One region of the Proteiniborus ethanoligenes genome, then DNA from elsewhere that is predicted to be linked to it. Evidence: predicted binding sites of a transcription regulator. Region 1 holds the regulator's gene; each other region holds the start of a gene.
What was found. Region 1 encodes HrcA, which represses chaperone genes, less so after heat shock. Its sites were predicted from a motif close to TGTTAGCACTCNNNNNNNNNGAGTGCTAACA; they were not measured.
Positions count from the first base shown of each region.

Region 2: the regulator HrcA is predicted to act here: its motif matches at 7,064-7,094, upstream of htpG (molecular chaperone HtpG).
Region 3: the regulator HrcA is predicted to act here: its motif matches at 8,486-8,516, upstream of BLV37_RS12560 (co-chaperone GroES).

Region 1 is NZ_FNQE01000024.1:14,048-24,361, forward strand. Features, by position in the region: gene gpr (GPR endopeptidase) at 1-892, shown strand, start outside; gene spoIIP (stage II sporulation protein P) at 999-2,276, shown strand; gene lepB (signal peptidase I) at 2,355-2,906, shown strand; gene BLV37_RS10475 (hypothetical protein) at 2,952-3,290, shown strand; gene lepA (translation elongation factor 4) at 3,372-5,180, shown strand; gene hemW (radical SAM family heme chaperone HemW) at 5,308-6,444, shown strand; gene hrcA (heat-inducible transcriptional repressor HrcA) at 6,598-7,632, shown strand; gene grpE (nucleotide exchange factor GrpE) at 7,717-8,289, shown strand; gene dnaK (molecular chaperone DnaK) at 8,316-10,145, shown strand; gene dnaJ (molecular chaperone DnaJ) at 10,277-10,314, shown strand, end outside.
Region 2 is NZ_FNQE01000031.1:4,864-15,177, forward strand. Features, by position in the region: gene BLV37_RS12170 (superoxide dismutase family protein) at 1-342, shown strand, start outside; gene galE (UDP-glucose 4-epimerase GalE) at 448-1,437, opposite strand; gene BLV37_RS12180 (glutamine--tRNA ligase/YqeY domain fusion protein) at 1,602-3,254, opposite strand; gene BLV37_RS12185 (AAA family ATPase) at 3,423-4,229, opposite strand; gene rsgA (ribosome small subunit-dependent GTPase A) at 4,410-5,468, opposite strand; gene BLV37_RS12195 (PRK06851 family protein) at 5,822-6,904, opposite strand; gene htpG (molecular chaperone HtpG) at 7,126-9,003, shown strand; gene BLV37_RS12205 (GIY-YIG nuclease family protein) at 9,057-9,320, opposite strand; gene BLV37_RS12210 (AAA family ATPase) at 9,341-10,314, opposite strand, start outside.
Region 3 is NZ_FNQE01000033.1:5,278-15,591, forward strand. Features, by position in the region: gene BLV37_RS12520 (amidohydrolase family protein) at 1-784, shown strand, start outside; gene BLV37_RS12525 (4Fe-4S binding protein) at 803-2,320, shown strand; gene BLV37_RS12530 (hypothetical protein) at 2,323-3,168, shown strand; gene BLV37_RS12535 (amino acid synthesis family protein) at 3,200-3,787, shown strand; gene BLV37_RS12540 (DMT family transporter) at 3,909-4,778, shown strand; gene BLV37_RS12545 (purine-cytosine permease family protein) at 5,183-6,472, shown strand; gene BLV37_RS12550 (DNA-3-methyladenine glycosylase family protein) at 6,624-7,502, shown strand; gene BLV37_RS12555 (DUF554 domain-containing protein) at 7,584-8,279, shown strand; gene BLV37_RS12560 (co-chaperone GroES) at 8,563-8,844, shown strand; gene groL (chaperonin GroEL) at 8,940-10,314, shown strand, end outside.

The sequences.
Region 1 (10,314 bases):
GGTAGGAGTAGAAAAAAATAAAAACTATGAAATTACTAGAGTTAAAATACTTAATGAATACGGGGAAAAAAAACTTGGAAAGCCTAGAGGTACATATATTACCATTGAAGTACCTTCACTAAAAAAGGCAGACCAAGAGTTAAAGGATGAAATAAGTAAGGTTTTGGCAAAGGAACTCAAGGCTTTGATTAAACCTAGTAAAAGCATGAAATCCTTAGTAGTAGGCTTAGGTAATTGGAATGTAACTCCAGATGCATTAGGTCCAAAGGTTATAGACAAAGTTTATGTGACCAGGCATCTTTTTAAAGCATACAACAAGACAGAGGATGAGACCATGTCAGATGTTTCTGCGATATCACCAGGAGTTATGGGAGTAACAGGAATAGAAACAAGTGAAACAATAAAAGGAATTGTAGAAAAGACTAAGCCTGATATTATAGTAGCAGTTGATGCACTAGCTTCTAGAAAAATGGAAAGGGTTAGTACTACAATTCAAATTACTGATACTGGCATAAGTCCAGGCTCTGGAGTTGGGAATGAAAGAAAAGCATTAAATGAAGAAACCTTAGGTGTTCCTGTAATAGCCATAGGAATACCTACAGTCGTAGATGCAGCTACAATGGTTAATGATACTATGGAATTAATGGTAAGCTCTCTAAAAAAACAAGCAGATAAAGAAACAAGTTTTTACTCTATGCTAGAAGAAATGGAATCTGGAGATAAATATGAATTTATCAAGGAAGTATTAGCTCCATATATGCCTAATGTTGTAGTCACTCCTAAGGAGATAGATGAGCTAATAAGCAATTTATCTTTAATAATAGCCAATGGAATAAACATATCCTTACATCATGGAATTGATTTAAAGGATGTAAATAAATACATAAACTGAAACCCTATGATTGTCATAGGGTTTTCTTGTAAATTACTATAATCATAATACCCTATTGTATGGAATATAATTTGGTATAATATTTTTACTTTAAGGAGCGAGTATTATGATAAAAAACACCAATTTAGATAAAGGAATAGCATATATTTTGATTGCTGTATTATGTTTGACAAATTTATTTCTAGGGGTAAAGGTTATTGGCAAATTCTCTACTATCAAAAAGTTAAAAACAATGCATGAAGAAGATATTCTAGAAGACAAGGTCATTTCGGTATTTAATAATAAAGCTATGAGCCTTGATGTTGAACTGAAGGACAATGTAAATAATGGCATTAGTAAGCAAAATGGAGATAGAGCTATTAATAAGGGAGATAATGATTTCTTCTTAAGACTATTGCTAAATTCAAATGTCTACATGAAGAGAGTATATGACATGCAAAACAGAGAGGATAGCATTTTACTAACTAAAGGGAATATTTTTGAAAGATTATCTGCATTGTTTAAACCAGATTTCTATATAAAGCCACATCTTCCAGCTATGGTAAGTGCTTTTAATAATACATATACTTGGGAAGAAATAAAGGAAGAGGGAGAGCATGATGAATTAGAAGGATATATTATTCTTAGCGACATAATATTTATTGAGGATCCTGAAGAAAAAAATGATTTTGAACAGGAGCTTGAACTTATAGGTAAAAAACATGAGGAAAAAGTCTATGTTGAGCCTCCAAAAACTGTAGCTTTAGACCATGAAAATCCTTATATTCTTTTATATCATACTCATGGAACAGAAGCATATTTGCCTATTACTACAGGAAGATTTCATACTGAAAAAAGAGAGTATAATGTAATAACAATAGGAGAGATTATTGGGAGAAGTCTTGAAGAAAAGGGACATAAGTTAAAGCATATCGATATTTATCATGATATACCATCCTATAATCAATCATACATTAGGTCACTAGCAACAATAAAAGAAGAACTAAATAAAAATGAGAGCATTAAAGTAATATTTGATATCCATAGAGATGGCATAGAAGGCGAATCTGCCAGCACAACAAAAGCACAGGAATCTGCTAGAATTTCGATTAATGACAAAAGTGTGGCTACTTTTTCTCTGGTTATAGGACCAGATAACCCAAACAAAGAGCAGCTTATTAAATTTGCAAATTATATTAGACATATTTCTGAAGGCATGTATCCTGGACTATGTAAGGGTATAATAATGAAGCCAAGTGGTAAGTTTAATCAATATGTAAGTGACTATTATGCATTGATAGAAGTAGGCAGCAATTTAAATACAATAGAAGAAGCAAAAGAATCTGCGAAATATATAGGGGAAATTTTACACAAAGTAATTGAAAGCATAGATGAGGGAGAATAAATTTATTACCCAAACTATTATTTTATATAAATAAATGTTATAATTATTCTTAGCAATTTTGTCTAAGGGGGTAAGGACGTGGAGGAAAAACAAAAGAATAATATTAGGAAAGAAATATTTGAATGGACAAAGAGCATTGCTTTTGCATTAGTAATAGCCATCTTAATCAAAACTTTTTTATTTAATACTACTTATGTTCTAGGATATTCAATGTACCCAACACTACATGAAAGGGACAGGCTATTTACAAATAAAATAGTATATAAAATTAGTGAGCCTAAGCATGGAGATATTGTAGTGCTTAAAGCACCTGATGATCCAAGCAAGGATTATATAAAAAGGGTTATAGGTGCTGCTGGTGATAAAATTGAAATAAGAGATGGAAGAATTTATGTAAATGGAAAGCTTTATGTAGAAGACTATATCTCTGAAGATGCATATACTTACTGTTATGATAATAATTCATGGGAGGTACCAGAAGGATATGTATTCGTACTAGGAGATAATAGGAACAAAGGAGCTAGTAAAGATAGTAGATACTTGGGACCAATTCCAATTAGCTCAATAAAGGGAAAGGCCTCATATAGATATTTTCCATTTGATAGTAGATTTGGCTCATTATATAAATAGGAATAAAAAACCAGATAATTGCCAATAATATTTTTGGTGATGGTTTTGGAAAGTAGACTAGAGAAATATAAAAATATTAAGCTGGAAAAAAGGCAAAGAAGAATTAAGAAAGTTATTATTATCCTTTCTATTATAATCCTTATTTATGGGATGAATATAGTAGACAGAGCTGTTAGAGATATGATGTGTATCTATGACAGACAGCTTTATTTCTTTAATCATGATAATGACTTTTACAGACTTCATTTGTTTGGGCAAGATTATTTAGTTGAAAAAAAACAAATAAATGATAAAATATATAAAACAAAAGGTATCATAGAAGATTTTACTAAGCTAGTCAATGATTATTCGGACAAGGTATTAAAAATAATAAGGACCAGGTAATATTTCTGGTCTTTTATCATTTTACAACTTATGCTATAATTGAAAAGGGTATTTTTCCTGTAAATGAGGAGGATAGATATAATGGAAGATAGGCAAAAGAGGATTAGAAATTTTTCAATAATTGCCCATATAGATCATGGCAAATCCACACTAGCAGATAGACTAATAGAAAAAACGGGTTTACTTACTTTAAGAGAGATGCAGGATCAACTTCTTGATAATATGGATCTGGAGAGGGAAAGAGGAATCACAATTAAGCTACAAACAATAAGACTTGTATATAAGGCAAAAGATGGAGAGGAATATATTTTAAATCTAATAGATACTCCTGGACATGTGGATTTTAACTACGAAGTGTCAAGGAGCTTAGCTGCATGTGAAGGTGCAATACTTATAGTAGATGCAGCGCAAGGTATTGAAGCACAGACATTAGCTAATGTGTATTTAGCTTTAGATCAAAATCTAGAAATAGTTCCAGTCATAAATAAAATAGACCTACCTGGTGCAAGACCTGATGAAATTAAAAAGGAAATAGAGGATGTAATAGGGCTTGACTGTGAAGATGCACCACTTATATCCGCAAAGGAAGGAATAAATATCGAAGATGTTTTAGAAAGTGTAGTGAACAAAGTTCCAGCACCAGAAGGAGATAAAGATGCTCCATTAAAGGCTCTTATTTTTGACTCCTATTATGATAGCTATAAGGGAGTTATAGCTATGACAAGGGTAAAGGACGGAGTTATAAAGCCAGGCATGGAAATAAAAATGATGGCAACAAATAAAAAATTTGAAGTAACTGAAGTAGGAATATTTGCGCCAAAACAAACTGTTGTAAAAGAACTAGTGGCTGGCGATGTTGGCTATGTAGCAGCTAGTATAAAAAATGTTAAGGATGCAAGGGTAGGAGATACTATTACAGAGGCTTCAAGGCCTACAGATAAGCCTCTACCTGGTTATAAAAAAGTTACTTCTATGGTTTATTGTGGTGTGTATCCAGCAGAGGGTGAAGACTATAACAGCGTTAGAGATGCCTTAGAAAAGCTTCAAGTTAATGACGCCGCATTAGTATTTGAGCCTGAAACATCTGTTGCATTAGGCTTTGGCTTTAGATGTGGCTTTTTGGGACTGCTTCATATGGAAATAATGCAGGAAAGACTAGAGAGAGAATTTGATTTAAATATAGTAACAACAGCACCTAGTGTTATATATAAGGTTAAGAAAAAAAGCGGAGAAATGCTTGAGCTACAAAATCCTACAAATCTTCCAGAGGAAACAGAGATAGAATATATGGAAGAACCTATTGTAGATGTTACAATTATGACTCCAACTGATTATGTAGGCTCAATTATGGAACTATGTCAGAATAGAAGAGGAATCTTTAAAAACATGGAATATTTAGAGCAAACAAGGGTAGTAATGCACTATGAATTACCTCTTAATGAAGTTATATATGACTTTTTTGATGCTTTAAAATCAAAAACAAGAGGATATGCTTCTCTTGATTATGAGCTTAAAGGTTATAAAAAGTCAGAATTAGTAAAACTGGATATCTTAATTAATGGAGAGCTAGTAGATGCTTTTTCTATTATTGCTCATAAAGATAAAGCATATGAAAGAGGAAGAATGATTTCTGAAAAGCTTAAAGATGTTATACCTAGACACCAGTTTGCAGTGCCTATTCAGGCTGCTATAGGCTCTAAAATTATAGCCAGAGAAACTGTAAGAGCACTGAGAAAAGATGTACTAGCAAAATGCTATGGTGGCGATATATCTAGAAAGAAAAAGCTTTTAGAGAAACAAAAAGAGGGAAAGAAACGAATGAGGCAAATTGGTAGTGTAGAGGTACCACAAGAAGCGTTTCTAGCAGTTTTAAAATATGATGAAAAATAATATATAAACAGTAGGGATACTTGCTCATGGCAAATGCCAGGGCGGATTCTATTGTTTTACTTTTGTGCTTAGATTAAGCTAAGGAAGTTTTTCCTTGGCTTTAAATATTTTATAAGGAGTGTTTTCTATGGGTGATATTGGAATTTATGTTCATATTCCATTTTGTCAAAGCAAATGTTATTACTGCGACTTTTGTTCATATCCTAGTATTCTGGATAACTCTGAAAAATATATTAGTTACTTAAAAAGAGAGATAGACATATATGAAGAAAGATTAAAGGATTATAGCATAAGCACAATATTCCTTGGCGGAGGTACACCTACAGCAATAAATGGAGAGTATATTTATGAAATAATGGGATATATTCACAAAAAATTAAACACTAATAGAATAAAAGAGGTTTCAATCGAGTCAAATCCTAAGACTTTAGATGACGAAAAGTTAAATATATATAAAAATGCAGGTATAAATAGAATAAGTCTTGGTGTTCAATCTATGAATGATACTATGTTAAATAAGATTGGCAGAATTCACACAGCAGAAGATTTTATTAATACGTATAGACTTATTAGAAAACACGGCTTTGACAATGTAAACTTTGATATTATGTTCAACTTGCCAGGACAAACAATACATGATTCTATTAAAACCTTAGGTATAATTACAGAGTTAGAACCAGAGCATATATCATACTATAGTCTAAAAATTGAAGAAGATACTCCATTTTATCATATGTATATGAATAAGCAAATTGTATTGCCGGATGAAGATACCGAGAGGGAAATGTACCATAAGGGAATAGAGCTTTTAGAAAAGAAGGACTACATCCATTATGAAATATCTAATTTTGCCAAAAAAGGATATGAAAGCAGACATAATTTAATTTATTGGAGAGCTGAACCATATATAGGCTTAGGCTTATCTGCACATTCGTATTTTGAAAAATTTAGATATGGAAACACAGAAGACCTAAATATTTATTTTGAACAATTATCTAATGGTCAATTACCCATAGAAGAAAAAGAATTTATTGACGATAATATGGAAGTGGCAGAATACATTATTTTAGGACTTAGATTAATGCAGGGAGTCAATATTGAAGATTTTAGAAAAAGATTCTGTATAGATATTTTAGATAAATATGGAGAAATTATTGATAAATTTATCAAGAAAGGCTTACTAGAGAAAAAGGATAATAATATAAAATTGACGAAAAAGGGTCTAGATTTATGCAACTTAGTATTCATGGAAATACTTCCATAGAATAGAGACATAAAAAATTAGCAAAAGGTATTGACAAATTAATGTAATAATGATATTTTAAAAACATAGTTATTAGCACTCAACGACATAGAGTGCTAATAACTTGACAGGTATTTGTTATACCTATTAAATAAATTAGGATGTGATTAGTGTATGATGCTTGATGAAAGAAAAATTAAAATTTTGCAGGCAATTATACAAAGCTATATAACTAATGCTGAGCCAATTGGCTCTAGAACCATATCAAAAAAATTTGACCTAGGTGTTAGTTCTGCTACTATTAGAAATGAAATGTCCGACTTAGAGGAGCTTGGATATTTAGTTCAGCCGCATACTTCAGCAGGCAGGATACCTTCTGACAAAGGATATAGACTATATGTAAATCGATTGCTAGAGTCAAATGATTTGGGCTTCATATTGAGACATGATCTAAAGAATAGATTAATAAATGAAATTGGTGAGATTGATCAGCTCATATATAATGCTGCAAGGATATTATCAAAGGTAACAAACTATACTTCTCTAGCTATAGCACCACAAATAAAAAAGAGTCAGCTTAAACATATTCAATTAATACCAATAGACGATTCTAAGATATTAGTAGTAATTGTAACTGATTCTGGAATAGTAAAAAACACTGTACTTAGAACCGAGCATAGTATTTCATCTGATCATTTGAATATTATTAATAACTTCTTAAATATTAAATTAAAAGGCTTAAATATTGGAGAAATTGGGGCAGAGGTTTTAGACCAGCTAATTAAGGAAATTTATGATTATAAAAATTCCATATTAGACATTCTACCTACTATAGTCTATGCCTTAGATGATATAGAGGGAATAGAGGTTTTTGCAGATGGTGTAAATAAAATATTTAATTTTCCAGAATATAATGATGTAGAAAAAGCTAGAGATTTTATATCGTTTATTGAAAACAAACCATTTATTATAGATATGATGTTAAGCGGGGAACATAATGATATTGAAATAAGCATAGGAAATGAGAATGCTTATGATGAAATAAAAAATTGTAGTGTTATTACTGCAACTTATAGTGTTAATGGAAAGACCATAGGTAAGATTGGAGTAATCGGGCCTACCCGTATGGATTATTCCAACGTAATAAGCGTTGTTAGATCCTTATCATTAGATTTAAATGAAATAATTAAGAATTATTTTATAAAATAAGGTGTAAGACTTTTAGTCTTGCACCAAATATAATAAATGGAGTAAATAAAATGGGACCAATATTATCGAATGGAGGACTTATGAATGGTTAAGAAATCAAATGAAGATATTAAGGAGCAAAATTTAGAAAATGAAAGCGTAGACAGTAATCTAGAGGCCAATGCTGAAGAAATGAATGAAGATAAAGAAATAAGTTTAGATGAGCTAATGGACAAATACAATAAAAAAACAAATGAATGGGAAGAACTTTCAAATAGGTACATTAGACTTCAAGCAGATTTTAATAATTTCAAAAAGAGAACTGAAAAAGAAAGAGAAAGTACATATCAATTTGCTACACAAGATATTATGACTTCCTTACTTCCTGTTCTGGATAATTTTGATAGGGCTCTTGGAGTAGATATAGAAGAAACTAATGTGAAGAACCTGTATAAAGGTGTAGAAATGGTTCATAATCAGCTTTTAGAAGTACTTCAATCTAAAGGCTTAGAAGAAATAAGCTCATTAAATGAACAATTTGATCCAAACTTTCATCATGCAGTAGTCCAAGAGGAAAGCGAAAATCATGATGAAAATACTATAATAGAAGTTTTTCAAAAAGGCTACAAAGTAAAAGATAAGGTTATTAGACCTAGTATGGTTAAGGTTTCAAAATAAATTAGTCTATATAAGGAGGAATAAACATGTCAAAAATAATTGGAATTGACTTAGGAACAACAAACTCTTGCGTTGCTGTAATGGAAGGCGGCGAGCCAGTTGTAATACCTAATGCAGAGGGCAATAGAACTACACCTTCTGTAGTTGCATTTACAAAAGATGGAGAAAGACTTGTTGGGGAAACAGCAAAAAGACAGGCTGTTACAAATCCTGATAGAACAATTGCTTCAATAAAAAGATATATGGGTAAGGATCATAATACATTGATTGATGGGGTACAGCATACTCCACAAGATATATCGGCTATGGTACTTCAAAAACTTAAAACTGATGCAGAAAATTATTTAGGAGAAACAGTTACAGATGCTGTAATAACAGTTCCAGCATACTTTACAGATAGTCAAAGACAAGCAACAAAAGATGCAGGAAGAATAGCAGGATTAAATGTTAGGCGAATAATCAATGAGCCTACTGCTGCATCTTTAGCATATGGGTTAGACAAAGATGAAGAACACCATAAAATAATGGTATTTGATTTAGGTGGGGGTACTTTTGACGTATCTATACTTGAGCTTGGAGATGGAGTATTTGAGGTTATCGCAACTAATGGAGATAATCATCTTGGTGGAGATGACTTTGACCAAGTAATTATTGATTATATGGCAGAGCAATTTAAAAAAGAAAATGGTGTAGATTTAAGAAATGACAAAATGTCTCTTCAAAGACTAAAAGAAGCTGCAGAAAAAGCAAAAAAAGAGCTTTCAACTGTTATGACTACAAGTATTAATCTACCATTTATCACTGCCACTCAAGCAGGACCATTACATTTAACTATGGATTTAACAAGAGCTAAGTTCGATGAGCTTACTGCACATCTTGTAGAAAGATCTATGGAACCAGTAAGAAAGGCCATTCGTGACTCTGGTTTATCTCCTGCAGAAATAGATAGAGTTATTCTTGTTGGTGGTTCTACAAGAATTCCTGCAGTACAGCAAGCAGTAAAAAATCTTACAGGAAAAGAACCTCATAAAGGAGTTAATCCAGACGAGGTAGTTGCATTAGGAGCAGCTATTCAAGCGGGTGTTCTTAGTGGTGAAGTTAAAGATTTATTACTACTTGACGTAACACCATTATCACTTGGTATTGAAACATTAGGTGGAGTATTTACAAAATTAATAGAGAGAAATACAACTATACCAACAAAGAAAAGTCAAATATTCTCTACAGCTGCTGATAGTCAAACTGCAGTTGATATACATGTGCTTCAAGGAGAAAGAGAAATGGCTAGTGGCAACATTACACTAGGTAGATTCCAATTAACAGGAATTCCACCAGCACCAAGAGGAATACCTCAAATTGAAGTTACATTTGATATAGATGCTAATGGTATAGTAAATGTGTCTGCTAAAGATTTAGGCACTGGAAAAGAGCAAAAAATCACTATTACAGCTTCAACAAACTTATCAGAAGAAGAAATTCAAAAAAAAGTTAAAGAAGCTGAACAATTTGCAGAAGAGGATAGAAAAAACAAAGAAAATATAGAAGCAAGAAATCATGCAGATTCATTAGTATATCAAACTGAGAAAACTCTTAAAGAGCTAGAAGGAAAAATAGATGATTCTGAAAAGACCAAAGTACAAAGTAAACTTGATGAACTGAAAAAGGCTCTTGAAGGAACAGATACAGAAAACATTAAGAAAAAAACAGAAGAGTTAACTGCGGAGTTCCATCAAATATCGCAAAAACTATATGAGCAAGCTGCACAGCAGGGAGCACAAGAAGCGCCTAATCAAGAAGCTAATCAAGATGACAATGTTGTAGATGCTGATTATGAAGTAGTAGATGACGACAAATAATATAAAAAGCTAAGTCCTTTGGGATTTAGCTTTTATATTGACTATTGACATATTAAAATAAATAACATAAACTAGTAAGCGTTTAATGGAACATAATAAGTAAAACTACGTCATTAGAAGGTGATGAAAGATTGAGTAAAAGAGATTATTATGAGGTATTAGGCATTGA
Region 2 (10,314 bases), on a different contig from region 1:
GAGCCTGCTAGAAATGGTAATCCTCCTATTGGTCCACACGGCTTTCATATTCATGAAAATGGTCTATGTGAAATAGGTGATCCAAACGACCCATTCAAATCAGCGGGTGGACATTGGAACCCAGATAATCAACCCCATGGTAATCATGCAGGTGATTTCCCTGTACTATTCTCAAACAATGGTTATGCAGAAATGAGTTTTTTTACTAATAGATTTAAACCAAAAGATGTCATTGGTAAGTCTATAATAATACACCAAAGTCCAGATGATTACCGTTCGCAGCCTGCTGGTGATGCAGGTAAGAGACTCGCTTGTGGAGTAATACAACCTAAATATTATTAAAACATTATTTTCTTAGAAAAACACAATAGAAGCATTCCCTTAGGATTTTAGATAGGGATAATTTCTATTGTGTTTGATTTTTTTAATATCTCTGCCGCATATTATTTACTTCTTAAACCCGTCTACATTATTTTTATGGAATTTCCAAGCTGAGGATATTATATCTCTAATATCTGTATATTGTGGTTCCCAGCCAAGAATTTCTTTTGCCTTCTGTGAAGAAGAAACTAGAATCGCAGGATCCCCATGTCTTCTAGCTGTAAACTCTTTATTAATAGAAAATCCTGTAACATATTCAGCTGCTTCGATAATCTCTTTTACTGAAAATCCTAGACCATTCCCTAAATTGAAAATATTGCTTTCATTATCTTTTCTTAAATACTCAAGTGCTAATATATGCCCATTTATTAAATCTTTTACATGTATATAATCTCTAATACAGGTCCCATCCCTTGTGGGATAATCATCCCCGTAGATAAATATTTTTTCCCTTTTATTTAAAGGGACCTGAAGTATTAAAGGGATTAGGTGGGTTTCAGGATTATGATCTTCTCCAATAAGACCTCTAGGATGAGCTCCTGCTACATTAAAATATCTTAGTGCAACATATTTTATTCCATAAGCTATATCTGCCCATTTCATCATTTTTTCCATAGCTAGTTTAGTTTCGCCATATGGGTTCGTGGGCTCAGTAGTATCTGATTCTTTTATAGGAAAAGTTTTAGTTTCTCCATAAACAGCAGCAGAAGAAGAAAACACTATCTTTTTAGTATTATTTATAGCCATAGCCTTTAGCAATATTTCGGTTCCATGGACATTGTTGTTATAATACTTTAGTGGATCTATCATACTCTCGCCAACTAAAGAATTAGCCGCAAAATGTATTACTGCTTCAATCTCATGTTTTGAAAATACAGTATTTAAAAAGTTAATTTCTTTAATATCCCCTTGATAAAATATAGCTTCTTTATGTATAGCATTAATATGTCCTGTCTGAAGGTTGTCAACAACTATAACCTTTTCTCCATTTTCTATTAAATCATATACGCAATGAGAGCCTATATAACCCGCTCCACCACAAACAAGTATAGCCATATTAACTAGCCTCCTTAAATGGATTTTCTCTTGAAATCTTTTGTGTATATTATACCATTAAAGTTTTTTATTGTTTACATATTATATTCTATCCGCAAAAAATGACCAATTATAATTGGTCATTTTACGAGGTAAGTTTTTTATAAATAACTATTTTAAATGAGCTATATTTTAAATGAGCTTTTCAAGGATACTATTCTATTAAATACCAATCTATCTTTAGTAGTATATTTAGTGTCTACATTAAAATATCCATGTCTAAAAAACTGAAATTTATCCTGTGGCATGGCTTCTTTCATGTTTGGCTCCACGTATCCTTGTAATATCTCTAGAGAATTTGGATTCACATTATCCAAAAATGTATCCCCTTCTTCCTCTTCATCATCAAGAATTAGAGGCTCATAAAGTCTTATTTCAGCTGGCATTGCATTGCTTGCTTCCACCCAGTGAATTGTCCCCTTAACTTTTCTTCCTGTGAAACCTGTTCCACTCTTAGTTTCAGGGTCATAAGTACATCTTAATTCAACTACATTTCCTTGATCATCTTTTATTACCTCATTGCATTTTATAAAATATGCATTCTTTAATCTAACTTCATTCCCTGGAAAAAGTCTAAAGTATTTTTTAGGAGGTTCTTCCATGAAGTCATCACTTTCTATATATATTTCTCTAGAGAATGGAATCTTTCTTTCGCCTAATTCTGGGTTTTCAGAATTATTCTCTGCATCTAGCCACTCAACTTGCCCCTCTAGATAATTTGTAATAACTACCTTCAAAGGTCTAATAACAGCCATTACTCTGGGTACCTTAAGCTTTAAATCTTCTCTTACAAAATGCTCTAGCATTTGCTCATCTACAACACTATTATTTTTTGCAACTCCAATGGCTCTACAAAAGCTCTTAATAGCATCTGGAGTATATCCTTTTCTTCTAAGTCCAGATATTGTAGGCATTCTTGGATCATCCCAGCCATCTACAATGTTTTCATCTACAAACTTTTTTAGCTTTCTTTTACTCATTACTGTATTGGTCAAGTTTAATCTTGCAAACTCTATCTGCTGTGGTTGATGCTCCATTTCACATTCTCTTACAAACCAATCATATAATGGTCTTTGATCTTCAAATTCTAATGTGCATATAGAATGTGTAATACCCTCTATTGCATCCTCCAAAGGGTGAGCAAATGAATACATAGGGTATATGCACCATTTGTCTCCTGTGTTATGGTGTGATGTGTGGGATATTCTATAGATAACTGGATCCCTCATATTTACATTAGGAGATGTCATATCTATTTTGGCTCTTAATACCTTTTCACCGTCTTTAAATTCACCTTTTCTCATTCTTTCAAAAAGATCTAAGTTTTCTTCAATAGTTCTATTTCTATATGGGCTTTCTTTTCCTGGCTCTGTAAGGGTCCCTCTGTATTGTCTTATTTCATCTACAGATAAATCACATACATAAGCCTTCTCCTTTTTTATCAATAGCACAGCTCTATTATACATTTCTTCAAAATAATCAGATGCAAAATATAGAGCTTCCCATTGAAAGCCAAGCCACTTTACATCCTCTTTTATAGATTCTACATATTCTACCTCTTCCTTTGTTGGATTTGTATCATCAAAGCGAAGATGTGTTCTACCATTAAATTCGTCAGCTAATTCAAAATTTAAAGTAATAGACTTAGCATGCCCAATATGTAAATATCCATTAGGCTCAGGAGGAAACCTTGTAATTATTTCTTTATGCTTTCCAGACTCTAGGTCAGCTATTACAATATTTCTAATAAAATTTGATGATATTGGTTTATCATTCATCGTAGCACAACCTTTCTTTTCCTTTGCGTTTTATTATTAACTTATAATATAACATAGTTATAGAACTTTTTCCATTTTAATTGTTTTTTATTTTATGATATATTATTTTAACCCTTTTATTAGTATTATGCAATATTATATGATTTTGATATATGTTAATATTTTTATCTAAAGATGTCTTATAAAACCCTGTGGATTATTAAGAAATGACCTGAAAAATTTAACTGATTCTATTTCATTATAGACTGTTTTTTTTATGGGTAAACTATTTAGGTCATATATAGAAGCATCTGGATGTGCCATGATTATTGGAGAATGAGTAGCTATAATGAACTGAGAATTTTGCTTAATCATTTCTTTAATCATAGCCATAAAAGCAAATTGATTCATCGGAGATAAAGGTGTTTCAGGCTCGTCTAATATATATAGTCCATTAGGAATAAATCTGGAGCTAAAAAACTCTAAAAAACTCTCTCCATGTGATTTAGATTCCAAACCTCCATTATACATATTGTCCATTTCATTTAAGGAACGTGCATAAGGCATTCTGGCAAGACTATGCGCGTGTAGAGTTCTTCCTGTATATCTGTTATCAATCTCTTGTAACTCCTGTTCCATATCCATTCTAATCTCATGTAATTTTCTCATATAATTAATAAAATCTTCAGCTCTTAAAAAGAACCCTTTATTTGTTTTTACACTCCAGGATAAATTTAGATATTTAGAAAGCTTTCTTGCATATTCAAATTCTCTATCTGTGTTAATATCTGTATCTCCTATTGCAATTGAGCCTATAGCACAAGCAATAGCCTCTAACAAAGTAGATTTTCCAGTCCCGTTCTCTCCTACAAGTATGGTTATAGGTGAGTCAAAGGTTATTTTTTCAAAAGAGCTTATTAATGGGATACTAAATGGATAGCCATGGTATGACTGGTGCTTTTTATTTAAATAGCTTACTTCCTTTAGATGAAACATGTTTATTCATCCTTTCCTTATGTCCGGACTTTGTAGATATATATTCTCTCAAATACTGATATTATCAAATTCATATGTTTATGTAAAGAAAAACTACTTCTCTTTTTAAAAAAGAAGTAGCTTTTCAAAAAAACATTTTACTATATTCCGAAGGTTTTAGATTCTAAATATTGTATTATTTTATCTTAAACTTTTAGATAATTTCTTTACATAGTTTTTATACTCCATTGCTGCTTTTCTGTTAAGTTTTCTTTCTGTATATTCAGCTTCTTTTTTTAGTTTCATATAACTTTCGTATCTTTCTTTACTCAATATACCATTATTAATTGCATTAATTACAGCACATTTTGGTTCTGTTGTATGAGTACAGTCTGAAAACTTGCATTGTAAGGAAAGTTCCTCAATATCTTCAAATGCAGTTTCTATACTGTCACTAACATCTAGTACATGTAACTCTCTCATCCCAGGAGTATCTATTACAACTCCTCCATTTGGAAGTAGCATAAGTTCTCTGTTAGTAGTAGTATGTTTTCCTTTTTCTCCTATGTTGCTTACTTCTTTGGTTACCTGTCTATTTTCACCTAAAAGCTCATTGATAATAGTAGATTTTCCTACACCTGATGATCCTAAAAAAGCAAGGGTTATACCTTTATTAATATATTCATTAATATGAGTAATTCCTAATTTATGAATACAACTTATAAAATGAACATCTATTCCAAATGAAATTTCTCTTACCTGTTTAAGCTTTTCCTCAATATCATCACATAAATCAGCTTTTGTAAGAAGAATTACTGGTTTAGAACCACTGTCCCATGCCATTGTAATATATCTTTCTAATCTTCTTAGATTAAAATTATTATTAAGTGACATACATAAAAATGCTATATCAACATTAGTAGCTATAATCTGTTCTTCAAATGTTCTTCCTGCAATTTTTCTCGAAAATTTACTTTTTCTACTTAATATTTCATGGATAATAGTTCTATCGTCATTTTCTTTTATTTTATCCAGTATAACCCAATCTCCTACTGCTGGATAATCCTGTCTACCTGATGCAGAGTTAATCATTTTCCCTGATACTGATGCTAATATATTTCCTTGTTCACTATATACTTTATATAGATTTTTATATTCTACTGCAATTCTTCCAACACTATAAAAGTTTCTATATTGTTCAAACTCTTTTTCTAATCTTTCATTCCATCCCAAGTCATATAAATTATATTTATTTGTCAATTATAAGCCCTCCTGTTATTTTAGGGCATAAGAATACCCTAGTAAGTAATAATTCAGATTACTCCTAGGGTTTAATTACAAATTAATCAATAGCTAATTACAGATTAACTTATTTCTAGGAGTAGTCATTATGAAACAATTAATTTTGTTTAAATATACACTATCCATATTATTTTTCATAAAACATCACTCCTTTCATTGTACTTAAGATAATAATAGCAAATTATAAGTTTTTTGTAAACAGTATTTATTATAGTTCTTTATTCAATGATACAATCTTTGGTTATTTATTAATATTAAACCAGAATTTCTTGCATTAATGAATAAGAGCCAAGTTTTTAATCTTGACTCTATTATGATTGTTCATATTTTAATATTATTTGAATCAATTTATCTCTTACTTTTTCAATTTCGTTATAGTTCATATTAGGAATATACTGTGCTTCCATCATATCATGATTTTTCTTAGCACCTGCTAATTTATTAATGGCTATTGATATTAATTTCTCATAATTTTTTTTATTTTCCTTTATATCTTCTTCATAGTTATTTGATATTTCTTTGTTCATATAATTCTTAAAATCTATTGTCTTATAATTATTATCTTTAGCCCAATCCATTATAGATAATGCTATACTTAAATCCTTAATTATTATAGTTTCTATTTTTTCAGGTATTAATGGTGTGTGAAATATCTCTACATCTAAACCTCTTTGAATTGCTTCCTTATATATATTTTTCATCAATGTTGTTTTTCCTGTTCCTAGCTCCCCTTTTATGTAATAGGTTTTTTCTACATCTCTTAGCAATGTATCTGTATGATCTACCCATCCACTTGGTGTAAATGCGCTACCAAACAAATGTCTTTCTTTCCCTATTTTCTCTACTACCTTTAAATTTCCCAATATTTCCTTTACTAAATCGTGGATTAGTATATTAACCTTACTAAAATTCATTACTTCTTCCATCTTCCAAATAGTATCTTCTTGAATAAGCCTTGCTGCTTCAAAATATTTATATGCACTTTTATAAAACTTACTGTTTCTATCTATTACTTTTATTATTTCTTCTTTATTATTTTCTAAACCTTTAGAGTCCCAGTATTCACCTAGATTTACTATCATATCTACAGCACCTGGATACTTAGGGTCTATAACATGTGGTGCAGTGCCATCTAATACTGCAACCTTTAACTTAGGTATCATAACACAGTCGATAGAATCTTTATCCGAAGAACAATGATGGTACTCTACATCATATCCTTTCTCAAGCATATACTTTCCAATATTTCGCATCATTGAAGATTTTCCTGTTCCTGGTCCTCCTTTTAATATTATTATTTTATTTGCATCTTTTCTATTTATTATATTGTCATAGTATGAAAAAAATCCTTTTGATGTATTGCCACCTGGAAACATCCTTCTAATCTTTGCCATAATAAAGCCTCCTAAAAAGATTTTATATAATAACTTATTCTCTTAGATTTATTATGTGCATATAAGGAAAATACTTTCCTTTAGAAAAAATTCAATTAGTTTAAAATACAACACTATTACAAGTTAGCATTGACAAATGTAATAATTTTGATAAATTATAATTAGCACTCTATTATGAAGAGTGCTAATTACATAAAAATTTTACGAAGGGAGAAGATTTTATGGTAAAAAAAGAGTTTAAAGCAGAATCAAAGAGATTGCTTGATCTTATGATTAACTCCATTTACACTCATAAGGAAATTTTCTTAAGAGAGCTTATTTCCAATGCTAGTGATGCAATCGATAAAATGTATTATAGAGCCTTAACAGATAAGAGCTTAACCTTTAACAAAGATGATTATTATATTAAGATTGTAGCCGATAAAAATAATAGAACTTTGAGTATATTAGACACTGGTATTGGAATGACAAAAGAAGAGTTAGAAGAAAATCTTGGGACAATAGCACAAAGTGGTTCCTTTGCATTTAAAAAAGAAAATGAATTAAGAGACGGATATGATATTATAGGACAGTTTGGTGTAGGTTTTTACTCTGCTTTTATGGTGGCTGATTCTGTTACTGTTATAAGTAAAGCCTTAGGAAGTCAAGAAAGCTATAAATGGGAATCAACAGGTGCTGATGGATATACTATTGAGCCCTGTACGAAAGAAAATGTTGGTACAGAAATTATCTTAAAATTAAAAGAAAATACAGATGACGAAAAATATGATGAATTTTTAGAAGAATACAGATTAAGAGCTATTATAAAAAAATACTCTGATTTTATAAGATATCCTATAAAAATGGATACTAGCACAATGGCTCTTAAAGAAGGTACAGAGGATGAGTATGAAGAAGTAATTGAAGAAAAGATAATCAATAGTATGGTTCCAATATGGCGTAAAAACAAAAATGAGCTAACTAAGGAAGATTATGAAAATTTTTATTCAGAAAAACACTATGGCTTTGATGAACCACTAAAATATATTCATATAAGTGCTGATGGTGCAGTAAGATATAATGCTATTTTATTTATTCCTGAAAAGATGCCTTTTGACTTTTATACTAATGAATATGAAAAGGGATTAGAGTTATACTCTAGTGGGGTTCTAATAATGAATAAATGTCCAGACCTAATTCCAGATTATTTTAGCTTTGTTAAAGGAATGGTTGACTCAGAGGATTTATCTCTAAATATATCAAGAGAAATGCTTCAGCATGATAGACAATTAAAGGTAATTGCTAAAAGAATTAAAGAAAGAGTTAAGAGCGAATTGCAGCTAATGCTTAAAAATGAAAGAGATAAATATGAGGAATTCTTCAAAACCTTTGGGAAACAGCTTAAATATGGAGTCTATAGTGATTTTGGTCAAAACAAAGAAACACTTCAAGATTTATTAATATTCTACTCTTCTACAGAAAAGAAAATGGTTACTTTAGAAGAATATATAGAAAGAATGAAAGAGGATCAAAAATATATTTATTATGCTTCAGGGGATTCTATTGACAAAATTGATAAAATGCCTCAAACCGATATCCTATCAGAAAAAGGCTATGAAATATTGTATTTTACTGACGATATTGATGAATTTGCTATTCGTATGCTAATGAATTACAAAGATAAGGAATTTAAATCTGTTTCAAGTGGGGATTTAGGTATAGAAGATAACGCTAAAGAAGAACAAACATCTGAAACTGAAGTAAATAAAGAAATATTTGATTTTATGAAAGAAGCTTTATCAGATAAGATAATAGATGTCAGAGCATCAAAAAGACTAAAAAACCATCCTGTATGTCTTGCAACTGATGGAGAACTAACTATAGAAATGGAAAAAATATTAAGCACTATGCCTAACAATCCAAATATTAAGGCTGAGAAGATTTTAGAAATCAATACTAATCATCATGTGTTTAAAGCCTTAGAAGATGCCTATAAACATGATAAGGATAAGCTTAAATTGTATACTAATGTTCTATATAACCAAGCATTGCTTATTGAAGGATTGCCAATAGGTGATCCTGTAGAGTTCACCGATAATATATGTAAGCTTATGATATAATAAATTGAAAGCCTCTATGACTATGTTTTTGTGTCATAGAGGCTTTTTGTAAGCTACTCACAACTTGTCTGCAATTTGAAACTACTTACAAGTAGCTCTTTTTCTGCTTTATTTAGCTGTTTTATAGCATATTCTCTTTTGGTAGCTGCAAATTTATCATCTATTTCTTCAAAATATACAAGCTCCACTGGTCTATTGGCTCTTGTGTATTTAGAGCCTGTTCCATTATTATGTTCAATTATTCTACGTTCTAAATCCGTAGTCCAACCAGTATATAGTGCATTGTTTTTGCATCTTACCATATATACATAAACCATACTATCAATCCTATTCTATATTAGCTATATTCCATTTTTACCTTTGTTCCATGTACTCCCGCTACTGCCGGAGCGACTAAAAGCTTTACTGGTACTCTGTTTTTTAGTTCCTCTACATGGCTGATAATTCCAACACTTAGGCTTTCATTGTATAGCCTTTCAAGAGAAGTCATAACCACATCTAAAAGATTAGCATCTAAAGTTCCAAAGCCTTCATCTAGAAAAAAGAATTCTAAAGAAGTGGTTCCCTTTAATTGAATTTTTGATGATAATGCTAAAGCAAGTGAAAGTGATGTAAGAAAAGTTTCTCCCCCTGACAAAGAGTTACACTCTCTTCTAGCCCCTCCATTGTGGTTATCAATTATTGCAAAATTATTGTTGGAGTCATATTCTAAATCATATCTTCCTCTAGTTATTTCTCTAAGCCTTTCTGAAGCTAGTCTAGCTATGTAAATTAAATGGCTCCTGGATACATATTCAACAAATCTTTTTGCTTTTGTTAACTCAAGTATTTCATTTAGCATATCCCACCTTTTCTCTAGGTTTGAGGCTTCTGCTTTTAATTTTTCAACTTCCTTTAAACTTTTATTCATTTCATCAATTTTATTCTTTTTCTTTCCTATTTCCTCTATTAGCTCACTATGTTTGATATACGCTTCGTCCTTGTTCTTTATAATAATCTGCCACTCTTCCTCCTGTATCTCTTCACCATTTAATTCTTTCCTTATTCTAGAAATATTGTTTTCAGTATCTTTTACTTCGTTAGTGTAAGCTTCAATATCTTTTTCCAAGCTTTCAATCTCATTATTTTCAACTTTACTATTAATTACTTCTTCAATAGAATTAAAATTATTGTCGGACAATGATTTAATTAAATTATTCTCTAGAGCAATAGAAGAATCCTTAAGTATTTGGATAGCCTTTTCTAATCCTGTTATCTCTTCATTAAGTTTATTCTTTTTATCATTCTCACTATCTAAACAAGCTTTTAATT
Region 3 (10,314 bases), on a different contig from region 1:
AAATGCTAGACCAGGTGGAGTAAAGCTTCATGGCGGGGCCTTAATTCTTGAAAAAGGATTAGTGGAAAGTGATTTTGAAGAGCTTGCAAAAGAAGGAGTATGGCTAGTAGGAGAAGTTGGACTTGGAGCAGTAAATAGCCCTGAATTAGCAGCACCAATGGTAAAATGGGCTAAGAAGCATGGCTTTAAGGTAATGATGCATACAGGTGGTACTTCAATTCCAGGAAGCAGTACTATAACAGCTGATGATGTTATAAATACAGACCCAGATGTGGTGTCACATATTAATGGTGGACCTACTGCAGTAGCTCCTGAAGAAGTTGACAAAATAATAAACAATACAAATATGGCATTAGAGCTTGTACAGTGTGGTAACTATAAAGTAATGAAACATACTGTTAATATGGTGAAAGAAAAAGACCAGCTAGAAAGAATTATTATAGGCAATGATTCGCCATCAGGCTCAGGAATAATTCCACTAGGAATTTTAAGAACTATATCATATATAGCATCAGAAACAGATGCAACAGCAGAAGAAGCAATTTGCTTTGCAACAGGTAACACAGCTAAAACATATGGATTAAATGTTGGACTTATTGAAGAAGGAAGAGAAGCAGATTTTGTAATAATGGACGCTCCTCTAGGCTCTATAGGAGAAAACTCATTAAAGGCATTAGAAGCAGGAGATATTCCAGGAGTGTCAATGGTAATAATAGATGGAGAAGTAATGGTTACAAAGAGCAAAAACACACCACCTGCAACACATGGAGCTGTTATTTGCTAAATAGAAAGGGGACAATTTATGATTAATGTTATTCTTGATAAATGCAAAGGCTGCAGCATATGCGTTAAAAACTGTCCACTAGATGCTATTGAGGTAAAGGATAGAAAAGCATATACAAATGAAAAATGCGTATCCTGTGGTATATGTGTCAGAGTATGTCCTTTCAAGGCTATTGAAAGAACTGAAGAACAAAAAGAGAACACTACAAAGTGTACTCACTGCCCTGTTAACTGTACAATACCTGTTGGAAGAACAGGAGCATGTAAAAGATATACAAATGTTGATGGTGAAATAGTTAGAAATAGAAAGCTTGTTGTCCATGCAATAACAAAAGTACCAGAGACAGAAAAATTACCATATAAACCAAATGTAACAGCAGTAGGAAGTGGAACAAGCTATCCATGCTGTCGTCCTGCACCATTTATTGTTCAAGACAGCATAAAGGGAGTAGATGTTGTAACGGTGGTTACAGAGGCTCCTCTAAGCTATAGTGGTGTAAAGGTTAAAATAGATACAAACCTACACATAGGAGAAGAAGGCGCAAAGGTAAAAAGAGATGGTAAGGTTGTAGGTATGATTACAACTGAAGAATATGGTTCAAAAATGCTTACTATAGGTGGAGCAAATCTTCTAAGCAATGGTAATGACGGATTCATCGTTGCAAGAACCATAGTAGATTTAGCTAATGGTAGAAGAATAACACTAAAAGTAGATAATGGAAGCACTCTTGAGCTACAGCAAGGAGAAGCTCCTGTAATAGATGGTGTAAAAGAAAAGCTTATGAGAGTAGGCTGTGGTAGTGCTACTGTTGGAATGTTTGCAAGACATTTATGCAAAGTTGTAGATGAAGCTATTATATTAGACTACCATGTTATAGGTTTGCTTTCAGAGCACTTTGCTGGTGAAGAAGTAGGAATGAAATACAGCGGAGTAGTACCTTATGGAGTAAGAAGCACAAGAGGAAGATATTTTGGAAAGCATGGTCATGGTTGGGGTGGAACAGAAATTGTAAACCCAACAGATGCAGTAGTATCAGTAGATATGAATATTGCAAAACCAGGCTATAAGATTTTAGTAACAGAAACAACTGGACAAAAAGCTGCTTTATTAGAAGTTCAAGAAGATGGTACAGTTAAAGAAATATCAATAACCGATGAAGTATTAGATGCAGTAAAAATAATTTCAGATACCTGTGAAGAATCAAGAGTTTCAGTTATTTACACAGGAGGAACAGGCGGAAGTGCAAGAGCCGGAGTTACTAATTTCCCTAGAAAGCTAACTGATGCTATTCACAATGAAGAGATAAGAATGACTGTAGCTGGAGCACCAGTATTCATTCTTCCAGGAGGAGGAATAAACTTTATGGTAGATGTGGCTAAGATGATACCAGAAGCTACTACTTGGGTTCCAACTCCTGCAACTGTAGCACCTGTAGAATATACTATGACAAGAGAAAAATATGAACAGCTAGGAGGACACACAGAGCATATAATATCAAAAGATCAGCTTTTAAAAATGCTTGAGAAAGAGGAATAATTATGATTGAAAAGCTTCAAGATGAAAGAATATTTATTAACCACGGTCCTATTCAAATGGTAATAGATGCATATGTAAAAGGAGAAAGGAAAGCCGAAATAGGCTTGGAGGCAGGAAGGCATGTTTTAGATCAGTTTAATAAGCTGATACAATATATCCCCCCTTTAAAAAGCATGCGAGCCTATACAAGCACAAGTAGTAGGTTTCCAGAGGTCCTTAACAAAATGATTATTGCTGTTGAAAAAAGTGGATATAATGAACTTAATACTCTTGGAGCTGTAGCAGGATCCTTTTCCGATATAGCACTAGAAAAAGCAGTAGAGCTAGGAGCAACTAGAGTTATTGTAAACAATGGTGGAGACATAGCTTGTACAGATTTAGAAGGAAAATCTATTAAGGTAGGGATTCCATATGCAACAAAAGATGAAAAAAGACAGCTGATTTTAGAAATTGCTAAAGATGAAAACATCCATGGCATATGTACTAGCGGCATGGGTGGAAGGAGCTTTACTAAGGGCATAGCTACTGCTGCAGTTGCTTTAGCATCTGATGCAGCTACAGCAGATGCATGTGCCACATATTTGGGAAATATGACTAATGTAGAGGATGAAAATATAATTCGCTGTCTTGCAGAAGAAATTGATTCGGAAACAGATATTAAAGGACAGCTAATTACAGTTAAGGTAAATGAAATTAGTCAGGAAAAGAAGTATAGAGCACTTTTAAATGGACTTAATGCAGCAGAGGATTTGTATAATAGGGGCATAATAGAAGGAGCAATAATTTGCATAGAAGATATAATAGTAAAATGTCCAGAAAATTTAAAGGTTGAATCAGTACAATTATAATAAAACAACTATTTTAGAGGAGGCTTCACAAATGGATATGAAAATTAGAAAGTATTATACTTTTGTAGAAGAAATTAAAGCTGATGGCGGAAAAGCAATTGAAGGAAAGGAACACAAAAGAGTATCCATAGCAGTAGTATTTGAAAACCCATATGCAGGAAAATATGTAGAAGATCTTTCCCCATTATCAGACTGGGCAGCTTCAGTAACACCAGATTTAGTAGAAAGAGCATTAAAGGCTGCAGGCATTGAAGTAAATGAAGCAGAAAGCTATGGTAAAGCTGCAATAGTAGGTGGCAATGGAGAATTAGAGCATGCAGCAGCATTACTTCACCCAACACTAGGAAAACCATTTAGAGATGGATTAGGTGGAGGAAAGGCAATTATTCCTTCAGCTAAAAAAATGGGATATCCAGGCTGTGCAATAGATGTACCTCTACACTACAAAGATGCAGCATTTGTAAGAACACATTTCGATGCAATGGAAGTAAGAGTACCAGATGCACCAAGAGATAATGAGCTAGTACTTATTCTATCTGTTACAAATTGCGGAAGACCTCATCCAAGAGTAGGTGGACTTAAAATAGAAGAAGTTAAAGGTGAAGACGGATTAAGATAGACATTAATAAGTAGGGCAGTATATGCAAATTAGACACTAAATAAACACCGTATATTCAAATAGAAAACTGACCATGAGGAAAATTCTCATGGTCAGTGTTATATAAAGGGGCTAGATACATATGAAAAATAAAACAAAAGGTGTAATACTTATGATATTTTCATCCCTTTGTTTTGCTTTAATGGCTGCAGCTGTCAAGTCAGTTCCAGAAATAAGCATATCTCAAAAAATGTTTTTCAGAAACTCTGTAACTCTAGTAGTTGCAAGCGTTATGATATTGAAAAAGAAAAAATCCTTTGTAGGGAAAAATAAAAAAGGATTGCTTATGAGAAGTATTCTAGGCTTATTAGGCATAGCAGGAAATTATTATGCCATTTCTAAACTACCACTTGCTGAATCAGAAATACTAAATAAAACATCTTCCTTCTTTGTTATAATACTTGCTGGAATATTTTTAAAAGAAAAAATAACAAGAAAACAAATTTATGCAATAATATTAGCCTTTGTTGGAGCCTTATTTGTAATAAAGCCTAGATTAGACTTTTCTATATTACCAGCCTTGATTGGCTTATCAGGTGCATTTTTTGCAGGAGCAGCTTATACAATGGTAAGATATTTAAATCGTACAGATAGTCCTGATACTATAGTCTTTTACTTTGGGTTAATATCTACTTTGGCAGTAATACCTATGATGCTTTTAGATGGTTTTGTACTATCTGGAGTCCCACAGCTATTAAAGCTATTATCAGTAGGTATATTTGCTGCTGCTGCCCAGATATTTATGGCATACGCATATAGCTTTGCATCAGCCAGTGAACTCTCCATATATTTATTTATAAACATAGTGTTTTCTTTATTAATTGGATTTGCTATTTGGGGTGAACTACCTGATATTTTCAGTTTATTTGGAGGCCTAGTTATTATATTGTCAGGGTATATAAATTATAGGTTAAATATAAGAGAAAATGGGCTGTCACAAAGAATATTATGATGAAAACCATTGCAATAATGAAAAAACCATTGCAATAATGAAACGCTATCTAATCGAGTGTTTTCAACATTTTTCTACACGCATTTAAAAAAGTATTGCATAAATGAAAAAACATACAAAATAATGACTAAATATTATGAAAAAGGCCTATTTATACTCCATAAATATGCATGAAATTGGCATAAAAAATGCATTACTTCTATATGTGGTGAAACCAATTTTTACCCTAGCTATCTAGAAAGATAAGACCACAGTATTAATTTTCTATTTATTACATATTTCTTACTTTGAAAGGAGGCTTATGCATAAATAAATTAATTATTTAACAATAGGTAGAGTAAAGGGTGGTTTCTATTCATTTTTAGTTTATTAATGCAAAATAATAAATTAAGGAGGAGTTTAAATTGGCTGAGAGTCTTAATGGAAAAACAGTAGTAGAAAACAAAGGTACAGAAAACGCTTTCAATCCGGTTCCAGATTCTGAAAGAAAATCATTAATAAGCCTTACTTTTGTACTTGCAGGCTACCCAATTGCACTATCAAACTTTGTTATAGGTGGTGCTGTTGGAGTAGGGATGACATTTCCTAAAGCTGTAATGACACTTCTAGTAGGAAATGGTGTTCTTATGGCAATAGTATTAGCTACTGGATACATGGCATTTAAAACTGGATTATCTACTTCTTTCTTATCTAGAAGAGCCTTCGGTAAAAGAGGCTCAAGTATATTTTCAATTCTGTTGGCTATTTCTTCTGTAACATGGATTTCATTAAATGGGGATATATTTGCTAGATTAATAAAAAGCACCTTCTCATGGTGGACCTTGCCAGTATCAATTACTGCAATTATATGTATAGCATTATGGACCCAATCTGCAATTAGAGGGTATAAAGGTCTAGAAATAATTAGCTTTTTAGGTGTGCCTGCGGCATTAGTATTATCTTTAGTAGGAGTTTTTGCAGTTGGTAGGGCTACTGGAGGTTTTGGTGAAGTACTTAGCTATATACCAGCTAAGCCTATTTCATTTGCTGCAGCTACATCTTCTATTATAGGCGGTTGGGTATTTGGTGCTACTATTACTCCGGATGTTTGTAGATTTGCTAAAAGTACAAGAGATTTGGTTATAGCGGGAATTGCTGCATTTTCTATAGGATGCTTAGGCTTACAGTTTGCAGGAGCATTAGTTGCTATATCTACAGGAAATGGGGACTTTACAGTAGCAATGGCTGCACTAGGTCTTTCTTTAGTAGCTTTCTTTGCAGCAATATTCTGTTTATGGACTACTCAAGATAATAATATTTACGGTGCAAGCTTAGCTATTCAAAACATATTAGAAGAGACTAAATTAAAGGGTAAGATACAGCACAAGCATATAGCATTAGTTATAGCAGGATTAGCAGCTGTATTTGCAGCACTTGGAATATACAAGCACATACTTCCTATAATCCAATTTTTATCATTGTTAATACCACCAGTTTCAGGATTAATTATTGGAGAAGAGTTTTTCGTTAAGAATTCAAAAGAAAAATTAAATGTTAATGCAATTGCTCTTGTCTCATGGCTTATAGCAGGAGTAGCTAGTTATATATCATTAAAGGCAGATGTTTTTGTTCCGCCAATAGTAGGTATAGTAACAAGCTGTTTAGTATATGTAATACTTAGTAAACTATTTGATAAAAAGGTCAAATCAGCATAAAACAATAATTTGAAGCCCTCATTTTAAAAAATGAGGGCTTTTTATTATAATCAATTAGAATAATTAGACTTTATTTCTTTTGCATTTTAAATTTTTTTTAGATAAAAAGTGGTATAATAATTAGATACTAATTAAGTGGAGAGGAAAAGATATGAAATATAATTTGAATACCGAAGGTAATAAAGTAATTATGAAAAACCTAAAGCATTTTGAACCAAAGCATGTTTTTGAATGTGGACAATGCTTTAGATGGGAGATAGAAGAAGACGGAAGTTATACGGGAGTAGCTTACGGAAAGATTTTAAATGTTAGAAAAGATGGAGAGGATATTGTCTTCTCAAATACAAGCTTAGAGGACTTTGAAGAAATATGGATAGATTATTTTGATTTAAATAGAGATTATGGAGAAATAAAGAATAAACTATCTAAGGATCCAATATTAAAAGAAGCCATAGGTTTTGGTCATGGTATAAGAATATTAAAGCAAGATGAATGGGAAATGCTTATATCCTTTATTATATCTGCAAACAACAGGATACCTATGATAAAAAAAGCCATTGGTCTATTAAGTGAAAGCTATGGAGAATATATTGGAGAATATAATGGGAGAAAATATTATAGCTTTCCAACAGCAGAAAGTTTAAAGGATAAAAGCATAGAAGAAATTGAAGGCTGTAAGGTAGGCTTTAGAGCAAAGTATATATTAAACAGTGCTAACATGGTATGTAACAAAGAAATTTATATTTATGGACTTAAAGACCTTTCAACAGAGGCTTCGAGAAACGAATTAATGAAATTTGCAGGTGTAGGTCCAAAGGTTTCTGATTGTATTATGTTATTTTCAATGAATAAATATGATGCATTTCCAATAGATGTTTGGGTTAAAAGGGTTATGGAGTACTTCTACTTGAAAGAGGATACTAGTCTTAAAAAAATACAAGAATACGGAAGGGATAAATTCGGAGAATACGCAGGATATGCCCAGCAATACCTTTTCTATTATGCCAGAGAGCTGGGGATAGGGAAATAGAATTAAGAACGATAGTTTAACGATAGTTGAACAATAGTTGAACAATTGTTCAACTACTGTTAGAAAAAAGGGGGAAAAATCGTGATAGGAAATTTAGCAAATGCTTTTGCAATAATTCTAGGAAGTATTATAGGTATATTTTTAAAGGATAGATTTAAAGAGAATTATAAAGATATAATAATGAACGGCATAGGGCTTTCTGTATTAGTTATAGGTATTAGTGGCGCTATAAAAACAGAGAATATGTTATTAGTGGTCATAAGCTTAGTAGTGGGAAGTATAATAGGAGAATGGCTAAAGATAGAAAACAAGCTTCAAAATATAGGCAATATTATTGAAAGCAAAGTAGGTGCAGGAACATCAAATATTTCAAATGGATTTGTTACAGCATCTCTAATATATTGTGTTGGAGCTATGGCAATAGTAGGAGCATTAGAAAGTGGACTTACTGGAAATAATCAGACTCTCTTTATTAAATCTATTTTAGACGGAGTCACTTCTATTATATTTGCTTCTACCTTAGGCATTGGAGTAGCATTTTCATCCCTATCAGTTCTAGTATACCAAGGACTTATTACATTAACTGCTAACACAATGAAGATTTTCTTAACAGAGGGAGTAATTACAGAAATGTCTGCTGTTGGAGGAATTCTAATTATGGGCATAGGCATTAACCTTTTAGGACTTAAAAAAATTAAAATAGGTAATATGCTTCCTTCAATATTTATTCCTATTATATATTTCATTTTTACCCTAGTAATTAATAGATTATTTTAGGTGATAAAAGGACATAAAGAATAGCAAAAAAATTAAGAGAAAAACTGTAATATTCTTTGCACACACAACGACAAAGCAAACGGAGAAAAACAATGAAAACACAAGATAAAACCATATAAACAATAACAATGGCATAATAAGACAAAATACACAGGAAAACAGCATTTGATTCTATAAAAAGCTTTAGGTAACATATATGTTGTAAGAATTAGCACTCAGCACGAGAGAGTGCTAACAAATTTAAAAAGAAAAAATTTTTTAAAATAAACAGGGAGGGTTAAGCATGAATATTAAACCATTAGGCGACAGAGTAGTTATTAAAAAGGTAGAAGTTGAAGAAAAAACTAAGAGTGGTATAGTACTTCCAAGCTCAGCTAAAGAGCAGCCACAAATAGCAGAGGTTGTAGCTGTAGGAGCTGGAATCACTGAGGACGAAAAGAAAAAAGATGAAATTAAAGTAGGCGACAAGGTTATATTCTCTAAATATGCAGGAACTGAAATTAAGGTTGATGAAGTTGAGTACACAATAGTTAAGCTTGCTGATATATTAGCAGTTGTTCAATAGGAAAATATTAAATTAAATATACCTTCACAGTTTCGAACATGAATAATTCTAAAGTAATATTATGAGTTCAACAAAATTAAAGGAGTGTGAATATAATGGCTAAGGAAATTAGATTTAGTGAAGAAGCACGTCGTGCTATGGAGAAAGGAATAAACAAGCTAGCAGATACAGTAAAGGTGACTTTAGGACCAAAGGGAAGAAATGTTGTTTTAGATAAAAAATTTGGCTCACCTCTTATTACAAACGACGGTGTGACAATAGCTCGTGAAATTGAGCTTGAAGATAAATATGAAAATATGGGAGCACAATTAGTTAAAGAAGTAGCTACAAAAACTAATGATGTAGCAGGAGATGGAACTACTACAGCTACAATATTAGCTCAAGCAATTATTAGAGAAGGATTAAAGAACGTTGCTGCAGGTGCTAACCCAATGATACTTAAAAAAGGTATACATAAGGCAGTAAATGTGGCAGTAGATGAAATAAAAACTCTTTCAAAACCAGTTGAAAGCAAAGAATCTATAGCTCAGGTTGCATCTATATCAGCTGGTGATGATGAAATAGGACAATTAATAGCAGAGGCTATGGATAAGGTAGGTAAGGATGGAGTTATAACAGTTGAAGAATCAAGATCCATGGGAACTACTCTTGACGTAGTTGAAGGTATGCAGTTTGATAGAGGATACCTATCACCATATATGGTAACAGATACAGAGAAGATGGAAGCTGTATTAGAAAATCCATATATTTTAATTACAGACAAGAAAATAACTAATATTCAAGAAATACTTCCAATATTAGAGCAAATAGTACAACAAGGAAAGCAATTAATGATTATTGCAGAAGACATCGAAGGAGAAGCATTAGCAACATTAGTAGTTAACAAGCTAAGAGGAACATTTACTTGCGTAGGAGTTAAAGCACCTGGATTTGGAGATAGAAGAAAAGATATGCTAAGAGATATTGCTATTCTTACGGGTGGAGAAGTAATATCAGAAGAATTAGGATATGATTTAAAAGAAGCTACATTAGAAATGCTAGGAAGAGCTCAAACTGTAAAGGTTGACAAAGAAAATACTACAATAGTAAATGGTGCTGGTGAGCAATCAGATATTAAAGATAGAATTAGACAATTAAAATCACAAATAGAAGAATCAACATCTGAGTTTGACAAAGAAAAACTTCAAGAAAGACTTGCTAAGCTATCAGGTGGAGTTGCAGTTATCCAAGTTGGAGCAGCAACAGAAACAGAGTTAAAAGAAAGAAAGCTTAGAATTGAGGATGCATTAGCTGCTACAAGAGCTGCAGTTGAAGAAGGTATAGTTTCTGGTGGTGGAGTTGCATTAATGAACGTTATACCAGCAGTTGAAGAATTATTAGAAGCTTCCCACGGAGATGAAAAAACCGGAGTAAGCATAATCCTAAGAGCTTTAGAAGAGCCAGTTAGACAAATAGCTGCAAATGCTGGAT